DNA from 3 places in the Pseudarthrobacter sp. NIBRBAC000502771 genome. Region 2 is predicted to be linked to each of the others. Evidence: predicted binding sites of a transcription regulator. Region 2 holds the regulator's gene; each other region holds the start of a gene.

What was found. Region 2 encodes LexA, which represses DNA repair genes until DNA is damaged. Its sites were predicted from a motif close to TCGAACANNTGTTCGA; they were not measured.
Region 1: a site for LexA is predicted at 2,572-2,587, ahead of NIBR502771_RS04350 (LexA family transcriptional regulator). Genes of this name have one in related genera too.
Region 3: a site for LexA is predicted at 3,165-3,180, ahead of NIBR502771_RS05770 (shikimate dehydrogenase). Genes of this name have one in related genera too.

The regions. Positions count from the first base shown of each region.
Region 1 is NZ_CP041187.1:910,091-915,547, reverse strand. Features, by position in the region: gene NIBR502771_RS04365 (ABC transporter substrate-binding protein) at 1-237, opposite strand, end outside; gene NIBR502771_RS04360 (lmo0937 family membrane protein) at 623-769, shown strand; partial or broken gene NIBR502771_RS04355 (Y-family DNA polymerase) at 821-2,100, opposite strand; gene NIBR502771_RS04350 (LexA family transcriptional regulator) at 2,127-2,558, opposite strand; gene NIBR502771_RS04345 (HAD family hydrolase) at 2,712-3,530, shown strand; gene NIBR502771_RS04340 (hypothetical protein) at 3,653-3,916, shown strand; gene NIBR502771_RS04335 (glycerophosphodiester phosphodiesterase) at 3,958-4,794, shown strand; gene NIBR502771_RS04330 (DUF6480 family protein) at 4,941-5,177, shown strand; gene NIBR502771_RS04325 (EAL domain-containing protein) at 5,241-5,457, opposite strand, start outside.
Region 2 is NZ_CP041187.1:3,934,577-3,940,033, reverse strand. Features, by position in the region: gene hflX (GTPase HflX) at 1-913, shown strand, start outside; gene NIBR502771_RS18330 (ATP-dependent DNA helicase) at 906-2,963, shown strand; gene lexA (transcriptional repressor LexA) at 3,011-3,745, opposite strand; gene NIBR502771_RS18320 (LysM peptidoglycan-binding domain-containing protein) at 4,103-4,453, shown strand; gene NIBR502771_RS18315 (histidinol-phosphate transaminase) at 4,515-5,457, shown strand, end outside.
Region 3 is NZ_CP041187.1:1,211,618-1,217,074, reverse strand. Features, by position in the region: gene pcaH (protocatechuate 3,4-dioxygenase subunit beta) at 1-279, opposite strand, end outside; gene NIBR502771_RS05775 (bifunctional sugar phosphate isomerase/epimerase/4-hydroxyphenylpyruvate dioxygenase family protein) at 338-2,209, opposite strand; gene NIBR502771_RS05770 (shikimate dehydrogenase) at 2,209-3,090, opposite strand; gene NIBR502771_RS05765 (IclR family transcriptional regulator) at 3,245-4,102, opposite strand; gene NIBR502771_RS05760 (MFS transporter) at 4,333-5,457, shown strand, end outside.

The DNA.
Region 1 (5,457 bases), 1.4 Mb from region 2:
GTAGCCAAGCTTCAGCTCGGCCGCCGGGTTGCCTGTGGGCGCCACGTCGGCTGCTGGTGCAGTGCTGCCGTTGTTGACGGCGGACGCGACGGCGGCACCCCCGCCGATCAGGGCCAGGGCGGCTGCGGCGATGCCGATTTTCAGGCCGAGCGGGCGTGTGGATCCCGCTGCCTGCCCGGCAACGATGCGGGTTGTACTTTGCTGGTTCTGCGAATTCTTGTCCTGCTGGTCGGCCATGGGAACTCCTCTGCTGGGGCGGATGCTGAGTCGAGATTACGAATGGCCCGGCCGTCCCACAATCAATCCCGTAGCGGGGGTTCACGGGGCGACCCGGATATGTAATACGGCGTCGCGGAGGGTCAAGAAACGTCCCGGAACGTCTTATCCGCCGCCCCTCGGATGCGAGGTGATGAGACACGTTCCCATTTCCATTTGGTATGCCGTTTCCAGTTGGCCCTTCCTGAAATATGGTGATAATCATCACGTCATATGGGCGTGAAGAACAGATGTGGCATGGGGGCCCGGAGCGAGAGGCAGGGGTGGATTCCTTACGGCCGGCTTTTGGTGCAGCGCCGGCTTGAACAATCAGCAATTCGAACGAAAAACAATGTAGGAGATTCTCATGTTGCTTTGGATCGCTATTATCATCGCCGTTCTCTGGCTTCTCGGCCTGCTCGCAAATATTGGCGGCGGCCTCATCCACATCCTTTTGGTCATCGCAGTGGTCGTCCTCATCTTCCACTTCATTCAAAACAGGTCCCGGGCCTAGCGCGCGAACAGGTTCCGCCGCCAGCCCCGGCCGGCGGCGGAAAACCGGTCCTCATGCCGCCTTGACTACGGGGAGCTCGTCCCAATGCGTGGTGTACCGGGGCGAGCGCATGCCACGCTTCATGGACCAGTCCAGGCCCGATTTGATTCCCGCATGTCCCAGCCCGATTGAGCCGCGCCCGAAGCGATGGCTCACATGTTCCAGCAGGGGTCCGATGCCGCGCTCCTCGTGCCGGTTCTCGAACGGCTCCAGCGGTGGCTGGTTGCCGGTGGGCCGAAGGTCGGTGAGCATCAGGCCCGCCTTGGCGTACTTCAGCCCTTCCCTGATGTTTGGCAGCAGTGCGTGCGCCGCCCGGGTGAGCAGGAGCGGGTCCGCGGTGGGCATGGGCAGCGGGACGCACACCGACGGATAGGCCTGCTCGTTGTCCCGGAAGGGCGAGGTGGCAGCGAAGGCCGTCAGGACCTTTGCCTGCAGGCCGTGCTTGGACAGCCTGGCGCTGGCCTGCTGCCCGTAACGCTGAACACCTCCCGTAGCCCGGCGGCTGTTGTTACCGGAGTGGCGAAGGAGCGGGAGAAAATCAGCTGGTCCCGGCCGATGCGCTCTTCCTCCATGGGGATGCAGGGTGTGCCCCGCAGTTCCAGGACGGTGCGCATCAGCACCACCGAGAACTTGTCCCTGATCATGACCGGATCCGCACTGACAAGGTCCTGGACCGTGAAGATTCCCAGCACGTTGAGCCGTCTGGTCAACCGGCCGGCAATGCCCCAGATCTCGTCCACAGGCAACCGGGTCATCAGGAGTTCCCGGACGTCAGCCGGTACCGCCGCCCAGAGGCAGACGCCCCCGAAAGCGGGATTGTTCTTGGCCCATTTGTTGCAGAGCTTGGCCAGGGTCTTGGTGGGGGCGATGCCCACGCAGACCGGCACCCCGACATGCCGCCGCACCGCTTCTTTCATCCGGCGGCCCAGGACCAGGAGGTCGTCTGGGCCGCCCTTCACGCCCAGGAAGGCCTCGTCGATGCTGTATACCTCCAACCATGCCGAATACCTGCCCAGCAGTTCCATGACCCGTGAGCTGATGTCCCCGTACAGCTCGTAATTGCTGGACTTGGCCACCAGGCCCCACTCCTTGGCCCTCGGTGCGAGCTTGAACCACGGTTCGCCGGTGGCGATGTTAAGGGCCTTCGCCTCGGGGGAGCGTGTCACCGCACAGCCGTCGTTGTTGGACAGCACCACCAGGGGTCGGCCTTCCAGCGAGGGGTCGAAGGCGCGCTCGGCGGAGGCGTAGAAGCAGTTGACGTCCACGTGCGCGATCTGCGGCATCTGCCGCATGGGGACTGGCTTAGGCACCGCTCCCCCTAGACATGATGCAGGCACCTGGTGGCAACGCCCCAGATGGTGAGCTCGGACAGTGCGGGTACGCGGATGTCCGGGTACTTTGGGTTCTCCGCCTGCAGCACCACGCCGGTGCCGGTGATGCGCAGGCGTTTGACCGTCAGTTCCCCGTCCAGCACCGCGATCACCACGGACCCGTCCTTGGGTTCAAGAGCGCGGTTGACGATCAGCTCGTCGCCATCGCTGATGCCTGCTCCTTCCATGGAATCCCCGGTCACGCGGACCACGAAGGTGCTGGTGATGTCCTTGATCAGGTGGGCATTCAGGTCGATCCGCCCGTCGAAATAGTCCTGGGCGGGCGACGGAAAACCGGCTGCGACCGCCACTGGCGAGATCAGCACCGAGAACAACGAGGCACCCGCATCTACCACGCGGGGACCGACAATAACGCCCACAACACACCTTTATTCGAAAATATGTTCGATAGTTCCAGTGTAGCCCCGGCGACTGACATCGGGCACCCGGCGGAGTCGTCTGAACCAGGGGGCGCACCAGCCTGGGGGCCGCCGGCCGGACGACGCCGGCCAATCCCCACGTAGACTTGCAGGATGCGGTTGGTTGCAAGCGATATTGACGGAACGATCCTCGGACACGACGGAAAGATCAGCGACCGCACCGTCCGGGCCTTCCACGCCTGCCGTGACGCCGGCGTCGAACTGGTGTTTGTCACCGGCCGCCCGCCCCGCTGGCTGCACCCGCTCGAAGAGCAGCTGGGCCACACCGGCCGCGTGATCTGCTCCAACGGTGCCGTGGTCTGGGACCTTGAGGCGGACCGCCTGGTCTCCGCGCGCACCCTCGCGATCGACACCGTCATGGAAGCCCGGCGCATCATCAAGGCGCTCCGCCCGGCCGCGCTGTTTGCCGCGGAAACACTCGCCGGCTTCCACCTGGAGCCGGGCTTCATCGAAAACGAATCCAGCGAACTCCTCGCCGAGTTCACCCCCGCCCCGCTGCGGGACACACTCACCGACAAGGACGCCGTGGTCAAATTCCTCGCCATCGTCCGCGAAGGCACCCCGGACGACTTCCTCGCCGAGGTGGCGCCCGCCGTCGGACACCTGGCCGCCACCACCCACTCCTCACCGGGCGTTGCCATGCTGGAACTGTCCCTGCCGGGCGTTAACAAGGCCGTCACCCTTGCTGAATACGCCGCCGCACTGGGCATCGGCGCCGCCGACGTCGTGGCCTTCGGCGACATGCCCAACGACATTGAGATGCTCCGCTGGGCCGGCCACGGCTACGCGATGGCCAGCGGCCATCCGGAGGCCATCCGCGCGGCGGGGCAGCAGGCGCCGCATTTTGACGACGACGGCGTGGCCCAGGTCCTGGAGGCGCGGCTCGCCGCCCTGGGGGTCCAGTTTTCCTGACCCGCGGTGCGGGCCCCGCACCCCCAACTTCACAGCTCGCGCTCACCTGGCGTTTACCTTCCCGCCGTAGCGTGAAGCGTGGAGAGCAGGCACCCTCCCGCCGGCTCGATAAGGGGGCAACCATGGCAAGAAACGTCAGTCAGCACGCAGCCGACGCGCCGCTGCGCAAAGCAACGCCCGCTCCGCACTGGAAGCAGCTGCGCCAGGGGGACCGGGTCCGGGTCCAGTTCGCGCCCGGGTTTGAGGCGGGTGGCGTGGTGGACACCATCACGGCGGACCACACCGCGGTCTGGGTCCACCTGGACGCCGGCCGCGGGCGGACCCTGCTGCACTGCGGCGATGGCGTGGACATCGTTCCCTGCGGCGAGACGGACTGCCTGGACTGACGGCGGGTTCCACCCGTGAACGCTGGAGGTAGGCTCGCAGTGTGAGCCTGCCTTTCTTTGAGCACCCTGACGACGCCGGGCGGCAGCTTCCCATCGGGATGGCACACCGGGGATTCTCGGCTGAGGGCCTGGAAAACTCGATGGCCGCGTTCCGCGCCGGCGTCGAACTCGGTTTCCGGTACCTCGAAACGGACGTGCACACCACCGCGGACGGCGTGCTGCTGCTGTTCCATGATGAAACCCTGGACCGCGTCACCGACGGCAAGGGCAGGGTGGCTGAACTCCCCGCTGCGGACGTGGCCAAGGCCCGGATCAACGGCCGGGAACCCATCCCCACATTCGAGGAACTGGTTTCCCAGCTTCCTGACGCGCGGCTGAACCTGGACGTGAAGGACTGGAGTTCAGTCCGGAGCACTGCTGCCGCGATCGAGCGGCACCAGGTACACCACCGCGTGCTGGTCACAAGTTTCTCGGACCGGCGGAGGCGGGCGGTACTCAAGCTGCTCAGCCAGCCGGTGGCCTCCTCCGCCGGGGTGGCCTCGAATGCCTTGTTCACACTGCTGGGTCCCATACTTCCCCGGCCGGTATTCAACCGGCTGATGCGCAGGGTCCTCCGGGACGTGCACGCCTTGCAGGTGCCCGTCCGCTACGGGCGGGTTCCCGTTGTCACCCCGGGCTTCATCCGGCGCGCGCATGACCTGGACCTGGTGGTGCACGTGTGGACCATCAACGATGCGGGCGAAATGCACCGCCTTCTCCAGCTGGGCGTGGACGGCATTGTGACGGACCGGGCGGACCTGCTCCGCGACGTGCTGCGCGCCCGCGGCCAGTGGCCCACCGGGCCCGGGGATGATGGGCCGCCGGCGTCCGCCGGCTAGGCCCGGTCCTGTTCGGTGGGTGCCTTGTGCTGCCCGGCCTCAATCGCATTTGCGGCGTTCCGGCCCTAGTCCTCCAGAATTGTCAGCATGCTTACAATTAGTCCAGTGCTGGGGAAACGAACCGCAGCCGGAGAGGAAGGACAGCAATGAGCACTTACCATCCGGAAAATGACCCCGCCAACCCCGACCGTCCGGGGAAGGGCGAGGTGGGAGCCGCGCAGCCCCGCCTGGCGGAGCAACGCAGCAGGGAATCTGCCGGCTCACCCAACCCGGATCCGCTGGACGGCAACGTCACCGGCCTGGAGCCCGGCGGGGGAGTGCCGCCGGGAGAGACGCCGCCGGCGGAGGGCCAGATGAGCAGGGACCAGGGCCACTCCGAATAAGGCCCGGACCGTCAGTGGGGCGGTGGGCCTAACGCCCGCTGCCCCACCTGCCCTGAAGTGGTTTCAGGAAGACTCAGCGCGCCGGGGAACGGCCCGTGGTTCCGACTGGCCCGCCAGCTGGCGCTCCAGTCCGTCCACGTCGAGGCGCGTATTCCAGCTGGCCCAGTCCTTTGGCCGCACCGACGGCCGGCCCAGCAGGTACCCCTGCCCGGCACTGATGCCCAGCTCGGTGAGGACCTTGAGCTCACCCACGGTTTCGATGCCCTCGGCCACCAGGGTG
Region 2 (5,457 bases):
GGAGCTGGCGCAGCTGGAATACCTGCTTCCCCGCCTGCGCGGCTGGGGTGAGTCGATGTCCCGCCAGGCCGGCGGCCAGGTGGGCGGCGCCGCCGCCGGCATGGGCTCCCGTGGTCCAGGTGAGACCAAGATCGAACTCGACCGGCGCCGGATCCGTACCCGGATGGCCAAGCTGCGGCGCGAAATCGCCGCCATGAAGCCGGCACGGGAGACCAAACGGGCCAACCGGCGTCGTAATGAAGTGCCCTCCGTGGCAATCGCCGGCTACACCAACGCCGGCAAGTCCTCGCTGCTCAACCGGCTCACCGACGCAGGGGTCCTCGTGGAGAATGCCCTCTTCGCCACCCTTGATCCCACTGTCCGCAAGGCCGAAACCGCTGACGGCCTGGGGTACACGCTGGCGGACACCGTCGGGTTCGTCCGTTCACTGCCCACCCAGCTGGTGGAAGCCTTCCGCTCCACCCTCGAGGAGGTGGCGGACTCGGACCTGATCCTGCATGTGGTGGACGTGTCGCACCCCGACCCGGAAGGGCAGATCGCCGCGGTCCGGAAGGTCTTCAGCGAAGTCGACGCCCGCAAGGTGCCTGAAATCATCGTCCTGAACAAGGCCGATGCGGCGGACCCCTTTGTGGTGGAGCGGCTGAAGCAGCGCGAGCCACGGCACGTGGTGGTCTCGGCCAGGACCGGGGAAGGCATCCCGGAATTGCTGAAGGCCATCAGCGAGTCCATTCCCCGGCCATCGGTCAAGATGGAGCTGCTCATCCCGTACGAGCGCGGGGACCTGATCAGCAAGCTCCATGAGTCCGACGCCGAGATCCTCAGCCTGGACCACCTCGAGGCCGGTACCAGGGCTGCGGTGATGGTCCGGGAGGGCCTCGCGTCCGAACTGGAACAATTCGTCGTCAATGACTGACCTCGCAGCCGGCGAAGCTGCGCAGACGGCGGGCGAGCAGTTCGTTATCGAACTGCTCGACCGCGCCGTCGCCGGCATGGGCGGACAAAGCCGCACCGGACAACACGAAATGGCCCGCCAGGTGGCCAGGGCCATCGAAACCGGCAACCACCTGTTGGTCCAGGCAGGTACCGGCACCGGCAAATCGCTGGCCTACCTGATACCGCTGATCGCCCACGCCCTGGAAAGCAACAAGCCTGCGCTGGTCTCCACGGCGACCCTGGCGCTCCAGACCCAGATTGTCGGCAGGGACCTGCCCCGGCTCCTGAAGAACATCACGCCGGCGTTGGACCGGCCGGTCAAGGTTGCACTGGTCAAGGGCAGGTCCAACTATGTGTGCCGCCACAAGCTTGAAGGCGGGTTCCCTTCCGAGGAACCGTCGGAAGGGCAGCTGTTTTCCCTGGGGGAGGACACCAGCGTTCCGCATTTCGCCGCCTCCGTGGGCGGACCGTCGTCACAGCTGGGCAAGGAAGTGGTGCGGCTCCGCGAATGGGCGGAGAAGACGGCCACCGGCGACCGTGACGAGCTGCTGCCTGGAGTGACGGACCGTGCATGGCGGCAGGTTTCCGTCACCTCAATGGAATGCCTCGGCGCCCAGAAATGCCCGATGGCCGCTGAATGCTTCAGCGAGCTCGCCCGGCAGGATGCCGCCGAGGCTGACGTGGTGGTGACCAACCACGCCATGCTGGCCGTCAGCGCGTTCGAAGGACTGGCAGTCCTGCCCGAATACGACGTCGTGGTGGTGGACGAAGCGCATGAGCTGCAGGACCGTGTGACGGGAGCCGTATCCGGGCAGCTGTCCGTGGCCATGGTCCACGCGGCCGCTTCCGGCGCACGGAAACACACCGCCATCACCGTTGACGCCCTGAACGCCGCAGCTGCCAACTTGGAAATGGCCCTCGCGGGCGCGCCCAACGGACTTCTCCCCAACGGACTGAACGAGGAACAGCTTGACTGCGTGGACCAGCTGCGTGAAGCGTGCAGGGCTGCGTTGTCCGATTCCAAAGGGGACAGCAATACCACGGCCGACGGCGGGCGGCAGCTGGCGCGTTCCCGGCTGATGCTCATCCTGGAACTGTGCGAGCGGCTGATCGCTGCCCGGGAAAACCGGGAAGTGGTGTGGTTCTCCCGCGCCAGCACCTTCGATCCCGGCCAAGGCTATTCGCAGCCCGATGACAGCGCGCCGGTCCTGATCAACATTGCGCCGCTGTCCGTCGCCGGGAGGCTGCGGGAGGGGCTCTTCGCCGGCCACACCGTGGTGCTGACCTCTGCCACCCTTGCGATCGGTACCGCCTTCGAACCGGCCGCAGGAGGCCTGGGCCTGATCGGTGACGGAGCGCCCAGCTGGACGGGCGTGGATGTTGGCTCGCCCTTCGACTACCCCAAACAGGGCATCCTTTACGTTGCCGGCCACCTGCCCAAGCCCGGCCGAGGTGTTTCACCGGAAGCCCTGGCCGAACTCGAAGCGCTCATCAAGGCCTCCAACGGGGGAGCGCTTTGCCTGTTCTCCTCGCGGCGGGCGGCCGAGGAAGCCGCCGATGCCCTCCGCCCGATGCTCAACATGACTGTCCTCTGCCAGGGCGAGTCGACCATGACCGCCCTGGTCAAACAATTCGCGGACGAACCGGACACCTGCCTCTTCGGAACCATGTCCCTGTGGCAGGGTGTGGATGTTCCCGGTGGATCCTGCCGGCTGGTAGTGATTGACCGCATCCCGTTCCCGCGGCCGGACGACCCCCTCATGACGGCGCGTTCGCGTGCCGTGGCGCAGGCCGGCGGGAACGGTTTCATGTCTGTTTCGGCAACCCACGCTGCCATCCGGCTTGCCCAGGGGGCCGGCCGCCTGATCCGGTCAACCGGGGACAAAGGAGTGGTGGCAGTCCTGGACTCGCGGCTGGCCACCGAGCGCTATGCGGGATTCCTGCGCGGCGCCCTCCCGCCGTTCTGGGCCACCACTGACCGCGCCAAAGCGCTGGCAGCCCTCACCAGGCTGGGCGCCGACGCGTCCTGAGAACGGCCGGATAGCGCCTGCACGGATGCCGGGCAGGCGTGCGCAGGCTAGAGCGAACGCAGGACTGAGACGACCTTGCCCATGATGGTGGCATGGTCGCCCAGGATCGGTTCGTACTGGGTGTTCTGCGGCAGCAGCCAGGTGTGGCCGTCGCGCTGGCGGAAGGTCTTGACCGTCGCCTCGTCATCCAGCAGTGCAGCGACGATGTCCCCGTTGGCAGCGTCAGCCTGGCGCCGCACCACCACCCAGTCACCATCGCAAATGGCGGCATCCACCATCGAATCGCCGGCCACCTTCAGCATGAAAAGTTCGCCCTGGCCAACCAGCTGGCGGGGCAGCGGCATGACATCTTCGACGAGCTGTTCGGCAAGGATGGGGCCGCCGGCGGCAATCCGGCCCACCAGCGGAACCATGGCCGTATCCAGAGCAGTAGGCAGCTCCGTGACGGTGGCGCTGTCCCCTGCGGCTTGGGGCGCACGGGACGTGCCCGCACTCTTTCCCCCGCCGTCCAGCGTCAGCGGCATCAACACTTCCATGGCACGGGGCCGCTTGGGGTCGCGCCGAAGATAGCCCAGCTTTTCCAGCTGCGAGAGCTGATGGGTCACGCTTGACAGGCTTGCAAGGCCGACCGTGTCGCCGATTTCCCGCATGGACGGCGGATACCCGTTCTCGTTAACGGAGCGCTGGATGGTCTCGAGGATCTTCTTCTGCCGGGGCGTCAGCCCTTTGGTGGTCCTCTTGGATTGCGGGGCGGTCCTGCCCCCGGCGGCTGCTGCTGCCATATTCGCCATTGCCTTTCGCTTGCCGCCGGAACTTCCGCCGGGCGCTGTTTCCGCCGTGCCGGTGGAAGGACTCCCACTGTCATTGTCAGACCCTGCTGGTCAACTTCAGGAGTGGTTGTTCTTGGTTCCAAAACTAGGCCAGCCATAGTGGTTTTTCAAACATTTGTTCTAGCGAGTCTCGACAATGTTCGTTGATAGGTGCTAAAACTTAACCAGCAAAGTTCGAATATGTGTTCTAACCAGCAGATGCCTCCTTCGAATACCCGGCCGGAAGATGTGCCCGGCGGCGGTTTGGAACGGCAAGGGCGTTGCGGGCGGACACCCGGGCAGCACGGCAAGTCCAGGAGGGCTTAGTTCATGTCAGCTTTAACTCTTCACCAGGTTTCACCATCGCCTGCACCGCTGCGGCTCACCCGCCGGGGGAGGATCGTCCTGATTGGGGTCCCGCTTGTAGTCCTCGCTGTTCTCCTGCTGTCACTCGCCGGGTTCTTCCATTCCCCGGCCAAGGCCTCGGATTCGGTTGCGGACCTCGCGGTGACACCCACCGTTACCGTGACGGTGCAGCCCGGACAGTCGTTGTGGGCCATTGCCGGTACCGTCGCGCCGGGCCGGGACGCCCGCGACGTCGTGGCGGACATTGTCCAGCTCAACAACCTTGACGCCGGCACCGTCCTTCCAGGCCAGCAGCTGTTCGTTCCCACCCACTGAGTGGGAAGCCGCGGGAACCGTCACATTTTCCGGTAGTTGCCGCGGCAACTAAACTGTTCAGGTGAACCAGCAGCTAGAACGTCTGAACCGGCTTCCCCTCCGCAGCAACCTTCGCGGACTGACTCCCTATGGGGCTCCCCAGCTGGACGTCCCCATCCTGCTGAACGTCAACGAAAACACCCATGGGGTTCCTGCCGATGTGCGGGCCGCCATCAGCGCCGCCGTTACGGAAGCCGCCGCAGGCCTCAACCGCTACCCGGACCGCGAGTTCACCGCGCTCCGGAAGGCCCTGGCGGAATATCTCGGGCATGGGCTCGACGAAACCAACCTGTGGGCAGCCAATGGCTCCAATGAGGTCCTGCAACAGATCCTCCAGGCCTTCGGCGGGCCAGGGCGCACGGCCTTGGGCTTCCCGCCGACGTACTCCATGTACCCGTTGCTGGCCAGCGGAACGGACACGCAGTACATCACCGGGGAACGCGCGGAAGGCTATGACCTCAGCGCAGAGTCCGCGGCCCGCCAGGTTAAGGAAATCCAGCCCAACATCGTGTTCCTCTGCTCGCCCAACAATCCCACCGGGACCGGGCTTGGGCTGGACGTCGTGGAAGCCGTCTATGACGCCGGCGCGGACAGCCAGGCCATCGTGATCGTCGACGAGGCGTACCACGAGTTCGCACACGACGGAACGCCGAGCGCACTGACACTCCTGCCCGGCCGTGAACGTCTGATCGTCTCCCGCACGATGAGCAAGGCCTTCGCCCTGGCGGGGGCACGGCTCGGTTACATGGCCGCAGCCCCCGAGGTCGCCGATGCCCTGCGTCTCGTGCGCCTGCCGTACCACCTCTCCGCCATCACCCAGGCCACCGCCCTGGCGGCCCTCGAACACCGCGAAGCGCTGATGGCCGACGTCGAGGACATCAAGAAGCAGAGGGACCGCATCGTGGCCGAGCTGACCAGGATGGGACTCAAGCCCGCAGCATCGGACTCCAACTACGTTTTCTTCG
Region 3 (5,457 bases), 1.8 Mb from region 2:
CGAGTAGAGCTCGATGGTTTCCGGGTCCGCGTGCTGCAGGCTCTTGGTGGGGTGGCGCAGGATGCTGCTGCGGTACGGCGGATAGTCCAGCCGGGGCTGGATCTCCGGCTGGCCGCCGTCCTTGAGCGCGCGGCGGTAGGCCTCGCCGATGGCGTTGATCTCTGCGCTGAGGTCCGCCTGCGACTCGATGGCCTTGTCCAGGGGCTGGTGGGCAGCCTTCGGTTCGGCCGGGGGCACGAGCTCTTCCGACTCCAGCTCGGCGTTGATGTCTTCCTTCACCGCTGGCTCCTTTCTGATCTGTTGGGTTTGTTGCGGCTGGGTACTTGGTGGTGCGGGTTTAGGTGGTGCGGTGCAGCGAGTCGTATTGGACCGCGTGCCGGACCGGGGCGTTCGGGGCGCCATAACCGTCATAGCCGCCGCGGCGTTCCACCATTTCGAAGAACACGCTGCCCACGGTGGCGGTGTAGAAGTGCAGGAACTCGCCGTCGGCATCCCGGTCGAAGAGCAGGTTGAGCTCCTGCAGGGTGGCCAGGAATCCGGGTTCCAGGTCGAACCGGGCGTCCAGGTCCTCGTAGTAGTTGGCCGGGATCTGCAGGAATTCAAGGCCGCGCTCCCGGGCGGCCCGGGCGGTGGCCACCAGGTCCTCCACGGCGAAGGCGATGTGTTCCTGGTAGGTCTTGCGGGCCTCGTTCCTGGTCTGCTGGATCGGGGCGAGGTTCAGGACCAGCCGCACCGCGCCGTCGGAAGTCTGCATTACCTGCGAGCGCACCAGGCCGCTGGGGCTGGGAACCTCCGCGAAGGGCTGCGGCTCCAGGGCCAGGGCGCTGGTGTAGAAGAGGACAGCTTCATCGAAGTGCTGCCACGGCTGGGCCAGGTTGACGTGGTCAATCACGGCCCGGGCTCCCGGTGAGGGGTGTTCGAGCCCTTCGCCGAATTCGTGGGTCCAGGCCGCGGTGCCGTCCGGGCTGCCCTGGCAGAGGAAGATTTCGGTGGAGTCCGGGGCGGCAATGCCCTGGAACACTTCCTCGTCCGCCTGGACCTTGCGGGCCACCACAGGGGCCTTGAGCTGCTGGGCGCGGGCGGAGGCAATCACGGGTGAATCGACGTCGAATCCCAGCGCGGCGATGGCGGGCTCCGCGTGCTGCGCTGCCTGTTCGTTGATGATCACGCGTGCCTGGCCCATGGTCCACAGCTGCACGTCCTTGGTCCGGTGGCGGCCTTCGAACTGGAAACCGAGCTGGCCCAGGAGCTTCTCCAGCTGGGCGGTGTCGTCCGCCTTGACCTCGGCGAAGTTGAAGCCGGCGGGTTCGTTCACCTTGGGCAGCGTGGCCAGTTCCATGGGATAACGACGGCGGAGCGCGGCTGGGTTGCCGGGCGTGGCTTCATTGCCGGCGAGCCATTTGGCGCTTTGCTCCTCCAGCCAGATCAGTGAACGCATCGCATCCACCGCGGTGCGTTCCACGTCCGACTGGCGGAAGACGTCGTTGAAGACCTCGAGCGAAACCGGCCCGGTGTAGCCCGCGCGGACCACGTGGCCCATGAACTTGGCCAGCTCGAACTGTCCTTCCCCCGGGAACACCCGGTAGTGGCGGCTCCAGGACAGCACGTCCATGGAGAGCTTGGGGGCGTCCGCCACCTGGACAAAGAAGATCTTGTCCGCGTTGATGTCCTCGATGGGGGCGGTGTCCCAGTCGCGGGAGAGGATGTGGAAGGAATCCAGGCAGGTGCCCAGGTTGGGATGGTCCACCATCTCCACCAGGCGGTAGGCGTGCTCGTAGTCGTTGACGTACTTGCCCCACGCCAGGGCCTCGTAGGCCACCTTGACGCCGTGGTCCCCGGCCAGGTTGGCGAGCTGTGCCAGTTGTTCGGCGCGGACGGCATCGTCGTCGATGGTGGCGGTGGCAACGTTCGAGCACACCAGGATGGTGTCCATGCCCAGGCGTGCCATGAGTTTGAACTTGGCCTCGGCGCGCCGGAGGTTGGCTTTGAGCAGGTCCGGGGTGACGCCGTCGAAATCCCGGAAAGGCTGGTAAAGGTCCAGGCCAAGCCCCAGGTCTGCAGCCATTTTCCGGACGTCTTCCGGGCTGAGCGGCGAAGTGACAAGGTCCTGTTCGAAGATCTCGATGCCGTCGAAGCCCGCGATGGCGCAGGCCTGCATCTTTTCCTTCAAGGTGCCGGAAAGGCAGACGGTGGCGATACCGGTGCGCATCAGGCGGCCACCTCCTCGGCGGCTACAAGGTCCAGGAAGTGCGAGCGCATGCGCTCCGGGTCAGCGTCCAGCCCGGTGAAGATCCGGAACGCGTCGGCGGCCTGGCCCACCGCCATGCGGCCGCCGTCCAGGACCTCGCAGCCCTTGGCGCGGGCGCCGCGGACCAGTTCCGTGTCGATGGGGCGGTAGACAATGTCGGCCACCCAGTGCCGGGGCTCGAGCAGGTCCAGGTCCAGCGGGACGCCGGGGTGGGCTGCCATGCCAACGGGTGTGCAGTGCACCAGGCCGTCGGCCAGCGGCATCAGCTGCGGCAGCTCCGTCGTCGTGCGTGCCGCCACGGTGCTGTCCGGGAAGAATCCTGCCAGTTCGGCGGCGCGCGCTGCGGCGCGCTGGGGATCCATGTCCACCAGGTCCAGGGTTTTAACGCCTGCGCTGAGCAGGGCGTACGCGACGGCGGAGCCGGCACCTCCTGCGCCGAGCTGCACCACGCGGTCCAGCCGCGCGCCGGGCAGGCCGGATGCCAGGGCGGCGGCGAAGCCGGAAAAGTCCGTGTTGTGGCCGATGAAGCGGCCGTCCCGGATGACCACGGTGTTCACGGCGCCGAGCCGGCGGGCGTCCGGGCTGACCTCGTCCAGGTGCTGGAGTACCAGCTGCTTGCAGGGGTGGGTGATGTTCAGTCCGTTGAAACCCAGGGTGCGGGCGCTCTGCAGGATGGCTCCCACCGCTTCCCCGGTCAACCCCAGTTCGAGCAGGTCGATGGGCCGGTACAGGTAGCGCAGGCCCTGCACGTCACCTTCCCGTTCGTGCATGGGTGGCGTGAGCGATGGCGTGACGCCGTCACCAACCAGTCCCACCAGGTAGGACTCAGTTCGAATGCTCATGCGTGCAGCTCCTTTGATACGGCACCGGGCAGGCGCGGACCTCGGGCCGCGCTGCGGGGTGATAGGGATTACAGTACAACAGATGTTCACTTATCGCACTTATGTTCTTTATACGAACAAATAGGGGCGAAAAGTTGTTGGGGCGCTGGGCCCGCTATCGCTGCGGAAGCCGGGCCGCAAGCTCGGCGGCGGCCTCCTGCAGCAGGGGAACATGGGCGATCAGGTCCTCAAGGTCCAGCCGGAAGACGGGAACAGCCGTTGCCAGTGACGCGAAGGCGTGGCCTTGGCTGTTGAGCAGCGGGACGGCAACCGCCCGCATGCCGGCCTCATTCTCTTCATCCATGACGGCGTAGCCCTGCCGGCGGACCTGGGCAATCTCGGCCCTGAACGCCTCCCGGTCCGTGATGGACTTCCCGGTCAGCGGCTCAAGCGGCAACTCCGCGAGGAGCTTTTCGCGCTCCCCGTCCTCGGCGAATGCCACCAGGGCCTTCCCGACGGCGGTGGTGGACAAAGATCCCAGGTGGCCGGGGTCGCTGGTCACCCGGAAGATCTGCGGGCCGTCCACTTTGCTGACGGTGAGGTGGTGGAGGCCGTCCCGGACGCTGAGGATGGTTGCTTCGCCGGTTTCGGCAGTCACCCTGCGCAATACCGGCATGGCCGTGCCGGCGAAACCGTGGTGGTTGGAAACACGCTGGCCCAGCTGGAAGATCCGGAGGCCGAGGTGGTAGCGGCGGCCATCCGGCTCGTAGTCCACGAATCCGTCGCGCGCCAGTGATCCGAGCAGGCGGTAGGTAGTGCTGAACGGCAGTTCCGCCCGGCGGGATATGTCGGCGGCACTTGCGCCACGGGGCTCCTCCCCCAGCAGCACCAGCAGTCCCAGGGCTTTGCCCACCATGTCCGTCCGGTCCGCCGCCTTCTTCGGCCCCACCTTGGTCCCACCCCCGGGCTCTTCGGCCAGCGCGGCAGGGTCCGGCTGAACGTCGTCGTTCATTGTGGCTTGGTTCACACTCATGCTTCGATATTGCCACAATGTGAGAGCTATTTCTAGATGGTGATTATTTTCTTGACAGGTGACCATCCTCACAGTCATAGTTTCTGTATCGCACAAGTAGCTCCCACCATGTGGCTACCCTTGCCGGGTCTTTCCACCGGACTCCAGCCGCATCGCCGCCCGCACCAAGGCAACGGCGGCTGCGACCCCCAGATCCATCCGCGACAATGTCGTCACACCAAAGGAACACCATGAGCCAGACACTTCCGTCCGCCGGGGCGGGTGCCCTCACCTCCGGCGGGACGCCCAAGAAGGCAGCCCTCGCCAGCTTCCTCGGCAGCGCCGTCGAGTATTACGACTTCTTCATCTTCGGCTCCGCAGCCGCACTGATCTTCCCCAAGGTCTTCTTCCCCGACGCCGACACCAATGCGGCCATCATGTCCTTTGCCACGTTCGGCTTCGCCTACGTGGCCCGGCCGGTGGGCGCCATCATCCTGGGCCACTTCGGCGACCGCGTGGGCCGCCGCAAGGTGCTGATGTTTACGCTGTTGCTGATGGGTGCCTCCACCTTCGTGATCGGCTGCCTGCCGGACTTCAAGACCGTCGGCTGGTGGGCTCCCGTCCTGCTGGTGCTCGCCCGCCTCTGCCAGGGCCTCTCGGCCGCAGGCGAGCAAGCCGGCGCCTCCTCCATGACCCTCGAGCACGCGCCGGACAACCGCCGTTCCTTCTTCACCTCCTGGACCCTCACCGGCACCCAGGGCGGCCAGATCCTCGCAGCCCTGGTGTTCATCCCCGTCCTGGCCCTGCCGGATGAGATCAAGTTCGGCATCGGCTGGCGCATCCCGTTCTGGCTCAGCGCCGTGGTGGTGGTGGTGGCGTTCCTGATCCGCCGCACCCTGCACGAACCGCCCGCCTTCGAAGAAGCACGCAAGACCGCCCAGATCGCCAAGTTGCCCGTCGCCGACCTGCTCAAGGGCCACTGGCGCGACGTCCTCCGCGTCATCTGCTGCGCGTTCATCGCCGCCGTCTCCACCGTGTTCGGCACCCTGGCCATCAGCTACGCCAAGACCGTGGCCGGCGTGGACGGCACCACCACCCTGTGGCTCGTCGTGGGTGCAAACCTGGTGGCCCTGGGCACGCAGCCGCTCTTCGGGATGCTGGCGGACAAGATCGGCCGCAAGCCCGTCTTCATCTACGGCGCCGTGGCCAGTGCAATCCTCACCCCGGTGTTCCTGCTCAGCCTGGAGTCCGGCAGCATCCCCCTGATGTTCCTGGCCGCCATTGGCTACTTCTCCGGAGGCTACGCGGCAGCCAACGCCGTCTGGCCCTCCTTCTACGCCGAGATGTTCAGCACCAAGGTCCGCTTCTCCGGCCTG